One region of the Bradyrhizobium sp. B025 genome, then DNA from elsewhere that is predicted to be linked to it. Evidence: predicted binding sites of a transcription regulator. Region 1 holds the regulator's gene; each other region holds the start of a gene.

What was found. Region 1 encodes LexA, which represses DNA repair genes until DNA is damaged. Its sites were predicted from a motif close to TGTTCNNNNTGTGTTCNG; they were not measured.
Region 2: the regulator LexA is predicted to act here: its motif matches at 1,184-1,201, upstream of ACE10W_RS11940 (ImuA family protein).
Region 3: the regulator LexA is predicted to act here: its motif matches at 1,525-1,542, upstream of ACE10W_RS20750 (single-stranded DNA-binding protein).

Annotation. Positions count from the first base shown of each region.
Region 1 covers NZ_CP170150.1:4,629,116-4,631,380, reverse strand. Annotated here, with positions in the region: gene ACE10W_RS21425 (hypothetical protein) at 1-292, opposite strand, end outside; gene ACE10W_RS21420 (hypothetical protein) at 486-686, opposite strand; gene lexA (transcriptional repressor LexA) at 974-1,669, opposite strand; gene glp (gephyrin-like molybdotransferase Glp) at 1,845-2,265, opposite strand, start outside.
Region 2 covers NZ_CP170150.1:2,598,474-2,600,738, reverse strand. Annotated here, with positions in the region: gene ACE10W_RS11945 (DNA polymerase Y family protein) at 1-433, opposite strand, end outside; gene ACE10W_RS11940 (ImuA family protein) at 333-1,118, opposite strand; partial or broken gene ACE10W_RS11935 (UdgX family uracil-DNA binding protein) at 1,285-2,265, shown strand, end outside.
Region 3 covers NZ_CP170150.1:4,482,493-4,484,757, forward strand. Annotated here, with positions in the region: gene gyrA (DNA gyrase subunit A) at 1-110, opposite strand, end outside; gene ACE10W_RS20745 (DUF2306 domain-containing protein) at 278-676, opposite strand; gene ACE10W_RS20750 (single-stranded DNA-binding protein) at 877-1,371, opposite strand; gene ACE10W_RS20755 (outer membrane protein) at 1,821-2,265, shown strand, end outside.

The DNA of each region.
Region 1 (2,265 bases):
ATTTGCCGTCGGGGAATTCGATCGCGTCATGATGGCGATCGGGAATGTGCGGATCGATCTTGCCGAACTTGCCGACGCGGGAGTTGATGGTGCGCGTCCAGATCCAGCGATTGTCGTAGCGGACGTTGTCGGCGAAGGCGAGCTCCGTTCCCGGCAGCAGGCAGACCGCGACGGACATGTCGGCCTCGGAGGCGAAGCCGCGCGTCGAGGTGCCGCGGAAGGTGGTCGTGACGATCGTCTCGCCGACTTGTGCGGGACGCGTCGCGACGGCATGCAGGCTGTAGTCACACATCGGGTGCTCCTCATTCAGGGATAGCGACCCGCGCCTCCTTCGGAGGCACTGGCCTCTATCAGAGTGGAAGCATGTTAGCGTCTTCTCGGTTGTAGGCAAATCTGCGGCTTGGCTTCGCAGGCTGCCATCACAATATCTTTTTCAAATGCGTCAGGAACAAAAACCGCTTCCGTGCATTTGGCGTGCATCTTCGTCAGCGACCAGCAGGTGCCGACCAGCCCGAATATTGCCAGGCGGGTTGCGACGGCTGCGCGACGGCGTTGCGCAATTGCTCGCTCGCCGTCGTCGGCGTTGCCTTGCGGGCATGGTGCGACTGCGCGGCGAAGGCTTGCGATGCCGACGCGGATGCTGCGATCAGCGCCACCGTGACGGTGCTCAAAACGATCTTGCGCATTGATTGCCTCCTCGATCTCCAGGGCCACGAAGCGATGAGGGCTTCGTGCGGCGTCGCGAGGATGTAGCGCTAGAGAGGGGCCGGATAATCTGAGCAAAACCAGAAAGACTATCCAGCCGGAGCGGACAATCGTCCGCTCCAATCGTCAACGACGCGGGTCGCCAACCGGCGGGCCGCGCTTAGGTGATTGCTTGAGCATGATCTCCGCGCAAGCGCGTCCTGCGCTTGTCGCGAGGGAAAACCGCTGCGCACTTTGCGCTAACGCGGCTCTCCAGTCCGGATCATGCTCAGTACTTCCGGTACAGGCCGATCAGCTTGCCCTGAATCTTCACTCGGTTGGGCGGCAGGATGCGGACCTCATAGGCCGCATTGGCGGGCTCGAGCGCGATCGAGGCGCCGCGGCGGCGGAAGCGCTTCAGCGTCGCTTCCTCGTCGTCGATCAGCGCCACCACGATGTCGCCGGTGTCGGCGCTCTCATTGCGCTGGATCAGCGCCATGTCGCCGTCGAGGATGCCGGCTTCGACCATCGAGTCGCCGCGCACTTCGAGCGCGTAGTGCTCGCCCGAGCCGAGCATGTCGGGCGGTACGCTGATGGTGTGGCTGCGGGTCTGCAACGCTTCGATCGGCGTGCCGGCCGCGATGCGGCCCATCACCGGCACCGCGACGGGGCGTTCGCCCTCGTCCGCGCTGGAGCTCGCTCGCACCTTGCCGAGATTGCCCTCGATGACGCTCGGCGTGAAGCCACGGCGGTTGCCAGCGGCGGCCTGCAGCTCGGGCAGCTTGATCACCTCGATCGCGCGGGCCCGGTTGGGCAGGCGCCGGATGAAGCCGCGCTCCTCCAGTGCGGTGATCAGGCGATGGATGCCCGACTTCGAGCGCAGGTCGAGCGCGTCCTTCATCTCGTCGAAGGAGGGCGGCACACCGCTTTCCTTCAAACGCTCGCTGATGAATCGCAGAAGCTCGTATTGTTTGCGCGTTAACATCTCGACCAAATCCCCCGGTTGATGTCGTTCGATTCCGAGACGGTGAATTCAGCGGCGAGCCGCCAGATGCTCGAAACAAATCATGAACGGACACTATATGTTCGATATGTGTTCCGCAACTGCTTAATTTACCGTGAACGCGACAAAGTTCGCGGAACGCGCAGGACCAGTGCGTTCAGGCGGGCAGTCGCAGCACCTCGCAAGGCGCGCCTGCCTCGGCCTTCGGCGCGAACGGCGCGCGCACGAGAAGTGCCTGCGCCGCAGCGAGATTCGCAAGCAGCGAGGAATCCTGATGATTGACGGGAAGGGCGACAAGCATGCCGTCGTCGCGCCGCTCCAGGCGCGCACGAAGATAGTCCTCGCGCTGGTCATTGGCGCCGACATCGCGGCCGAGCACGGCGCGCTCGCGACGATGGTGAATCACGGCGCGGCCCGACAGGGCGCGAATCAACGGCACCATGAACAGGAAGCCGCACACATAGGACGACACGGGATTGCCGGGCAGGCCGATCACCCCCATCGCCCCTAGCCGGCCGTGCATCATCGGCTTGCCCGGCCGCATCGCGATCTTCCAGAACGCCATCGCAATGCCTTCG
Region 2 (2,265 bases), 2.0 Mb from region 1:
GATGCGCGCAGCCGGTGATATCAAGGAACAGCCCGTGCGGCGGATCTAGCGCCACCAGCGGCGTGAAACGGTCGCACCAGTCGGCGATGTCGCTCAGCGTCTTCGCATCGGCGACGACATCGGCGTCGAACACCCGCAAGTCCGGGCACATCGCCCGCGCATTGGCCAGGGGCTGACCGATATGCAGGCCCAGCCGCGACGCCGCATCGTCAAGCGCATGGATCACCAGCGCATTGGTCTCCTTGATGACGACGATGCTGGGCTCGTCTTTTTGTTTTGACGCGTTTTCTTCACGCGAACCGGTACCCACTTCGCTCGAAAACGCTTTGGTCTTACCCAGCCCGCCGTTGAAGAACCGCTGGATCCGGTCGATGGGCAGGCGCGGCAGCCACAGGCTGAGAATACGTCGACGGTTCACTGAACTGGCACTCATCACATTTCCATTCCATGATCCACCGGCCGCACGGGCCATGACGATTGCGCAACAGCTCGGCATCGAAGCGCGGCGCGCCCCAGGCATTCCACATCGTGCCCGGCGGCGAATGCGCCGCGCGCAGCATCCATCTGGTCTCGGCAGTCGAGGGCAGCGGCTGCGCGGCCATCCGCAACAGCAGGCCGGTGACGCCGGAGCCTTGCGCGGCCAGCGTCAGCTTGCGGCTCGCCACGAGATCGAATTGCCGCGTCTCGCCCCAGAGCTCGAGTACGACCGCGCCGAGCGCATCGCAGGCCAGTGCATCGGCCGAAGTGCGCAGCGCACTCTCGACATCGGCCGCGCGCACCATCACCACGCGGCGCGGGTCGAGGCCGAGCTCGGCGAGCCCGCTCATCGACAGCGCGCCGGCTTCCAGTTCCGAAAAATCCTGCCGCACCCACAACAGCGGCCGGCGCGCGGTCACGCGTCCCGCAACACCCATGACAAACCCGGTCGCGGCGGCGCCCTGGCGCCCCTCGCAAAACACCTCGTGGATCGCCGCGCGCGCGAGCCCGCCCTTCAGCGCGCTGTCGACCTCGCCGTGGCCAAGCGCGACGCGATCATGCTGATGCACGACCTCCGCCGTCTCGATGCGCTCGATCTGGCTGCGCAAGGTCGCAAGCGCGCTTGTGCGTGCGCCGCTCATATACGCCGCTCCTTCAGAGGTGATTGCCGGTGGCTCTCAAAAAGAGAACCAGCGGCTGGCTCATTTGTTCATGATATGTTCTAATATACAGCTAACGGCGCCCCTGGAGTCAATCGAATTGGCGCGCCCATGGATTCATGAGCGGAATCAAGAGGATTCGAGTGCCATGTACCTCGTCACCCTGGACAGCGAGACCGATTTCGACGGCTGGCGTAAAGCCGCACGCGCATTCGCGCTGCACCACGTCGCCCCGGCGGACGTGGTGTGGCACGTGCAAGGCCAGACGAAAGACCAGATGCCGCCCGGCCTGTCCGAAGCGCCGAGCCTTCCGCCGATCGAGACCGAGAGCACGTTCACCGTGCCGGCCAATTTCATCGAGCTTGCCCGCATCGCGATCCTGCATCGCGAGGGCGAGCGATTTGCGCTGCTCTATCGCCTGCTCTGGCGGTTGAAGGCCGATCACGACCTGCTCGTAACGATGAGCGATCCCGACGTGGCGCAGGCAACCGCGATGGCTGGCAGCGTGCAGCGCGATGCACAGCGGATGCGCGATCTCGTCCGCTTCCGCGAGATCGGGCGCGAGCAGAAGGCGCATTACGCCGCCTGGTTCGAGCCGGAGCATCACATCGTCGCATTCGCCGCGCCGTTCTTTGCGCGTCGTTTTGCCGACATGCCCTGGTCGATCCTCACGCCTGACGTTTGTGCCCATTGGAATGGTCACGCGATCTCCTTCACGCCCGGAATCAGCCGGACGGAGTGGCCGGCCCCAGGCCGCCTGGAGGAAACCTGGCGGCGCCATTTCCAGCCCGGCCGGCTGATGACGACCGACGCGCCGGTGAAGCTCCGGAGGAACCTCCAGGACGCATCGGTACTTGGATCGGTACTTGGATCGATACTTGGACCCCTGCTCGCCGATGCCGAACGCTGGACCGGCGGACGGATCTCCCCACGTCCGGAAGCCATCATGGGACACAAAGCCGCCGCCAACGATCTCGAAGCGCTCCGCGAGGAGGCCGCGCATTGCCGTGCCTGCCCGCTCTACAAGGACGCGACGCAAACCGTGTTCGGCGAAGGCCCGAAAGACGCCACCATCATGCTGGTCGGCGAGCAGCCCGGCGACAAGGAAGACCTCGCCGGCCATCCCTTC
Region 3 (2,265 bases), 150 kb from region 1:
CTCATGGCGTAGTCGAGATAGGACTTCTTCATCTCCTCGAAGATGGAGACGGGGCGAATATCCGAGGGTTGCGCCGGCTGGTCGCCGGGCTTGTCGTCGTCGTCAGCCAAGGGGAAATCCGGTGAGGTTTATCTGGGAATCATATAGCGCATCGAGCCCCTGATAACCACCCTTGCCGGGGTAAAGGAAGCGCTTTTTCCGACTGTTTTTCCAGAGACTTACGCCCTCCCCGGCACCGCCCTGGGCGGGGCCCGGACGAGCCGCCCGAAACCGCCCCTTAGGCCCCGAAAACCACGCGGTGCATGATGCGCCCGGGCAGCAGTGTAAACAGGCCCGCCACCACCAGCGCGCCGGCGAAGATGAAGATCATCATCAGCCGGTGATCGGCGACGCGATGGGCGTGCGCCCGCCATACCGCGAGCGGCAGCACCACCAGCGTGAAGATCGACAGGACATGGATCGGGCTGAACGGCCCGATCAGGCGGCTCTGGTGGATCCAGAACGAGGAGGCGGCCACGACCACCATCAGCACCACCCAGATCCAGCCGATCGTCCGGTGTGGCAGCGTGCCTTTGGGAGCGGCAAACTGGACCAGGCCGAGCACGAAGGCGGCCATGGCGGCAAAGGCATGCAGCGGGATCGCCGGAGCAGCCGTAAGCAGCGGCGCGAGGCTCATGCGGGGCTTCCTCCGATCGGCGGGTGACCCATGTGAATAGGATTAACATCAAGTTAATACCATTCACATGATGCTCCGTCAAAGGCTTGAAGCAGCACATGAGGCAAGCTCGGAAAAACCGAGCCCTGCCCGCCAATTGGTAAGAATTCCTGCGGCTCTACGCGAGCACGACAACATTCGGGGCGAAGCGCCCGCCCGCCTCAGAACGGGATGTCGTCGTCCATGTCGCTGTTGCGGCCACCGCCACCGGCGGCGACGGCGCGGCGCGGCGCGCTGCTGACGGGACCGGAGGAGCCGAAATCGCCGCCCGGCTCCTCGCCGAAGCTGCCGCCTCCCCCGCCGCCGCGGCCGTCGAGCATCGTCAGCGTCGAGTTGAACCCCTGGAGCACGACTTCGGTGGAGTACTTCTCAACGCCGCTCTGGTCGGTCCATTTGCGGGTCTGGAGCGCGCCCTCGATATAAACCTTGGCGCCCTTCTTCAGGTACTGCTCGGCGACCTTGCAGAGGCCTTCATTGAAGATCACCACGCGATGCCACTCGGTCTTTTCCTTGCGCTCGCCGCTGTTCTTGTCGCGCCAGGTCTCCGAGGTCGCGATGCTCAAATTCGCGATCGGCCGCCCGTCCTGGGTACGGCGGATTTCAGGATCCTTGCCGAGATTTCCAACCAGAATGACCTTGTTGACGCTTCCCGCCATCGCCGCTCTCCACTCCGAATGCCACTGAATTGATAAGGCCCGACCGCGCCCCGCGGTCCTCTGCAACCTATTGAGGCGACCCTATACGCTTGCGCGGACCGATCAGCCCACCAGCCCTCAGGTTATCCCCACATATAGCATCGGCCGTCGGCTCGTTCCAGATTTGTTCCTGTTCGAGCGAGTGCGAAATGTATGGCCCGGGCGGTGCCCGCGTACTGCTCAAATGGCCGGCGCCGGATGGAACCTTTTCAGGTTCCCGTGAACGACGAAAAGCACTTAACATTCATTAAGTTACATACGCCGCACTTATCGCGCGACTGTTGTATTTCGGCGACGGACTCTGCCCACCCGTTAGGCTACGTTTGCCTCGGAATTGATTTCATATGGGCGTCGCGCCTGCTTGGCCGCTTCGGGGATTTCAAGAAGCGGCGGAAATTGGGGAGACTGCAATGAATAAGATTTTGATTGGTGCAATCGGTGCAGTGGCGTTGAGCCTGTCGGCTCCTGCAAGCGCGGCGGATCTGGCGGCGCGTCCCTACACGAAGGCTCCGCCGCCAATGGTCGCGGCCATCTACGACTGGAGCGGCTTCTACATCGGCATCAACGGCGGCGGCGGCTCGGCCCACAAATGCTGGGATTTTGTAACTCCCGTCACCGGCGTTCTGATTGGCGAAGGTTGTCACAACGCGACCGGAGGCACGGTCGGCGGCCAGGTCGGCTATCGCTGGCAGTCGGCCAACTGGGTGTTCGGGCTCGAAGGCCAGGGCAACTGGGCCGACTTCTCCGGAGACAACGTCAGCACGACGTTCATCGGCACGGGTCTTCGCGACCGCTCCAAGATCAACGCGTTCGGTTTGTTCACAGGCCAAGTCGGCTATGCCTGGAATAACGTGC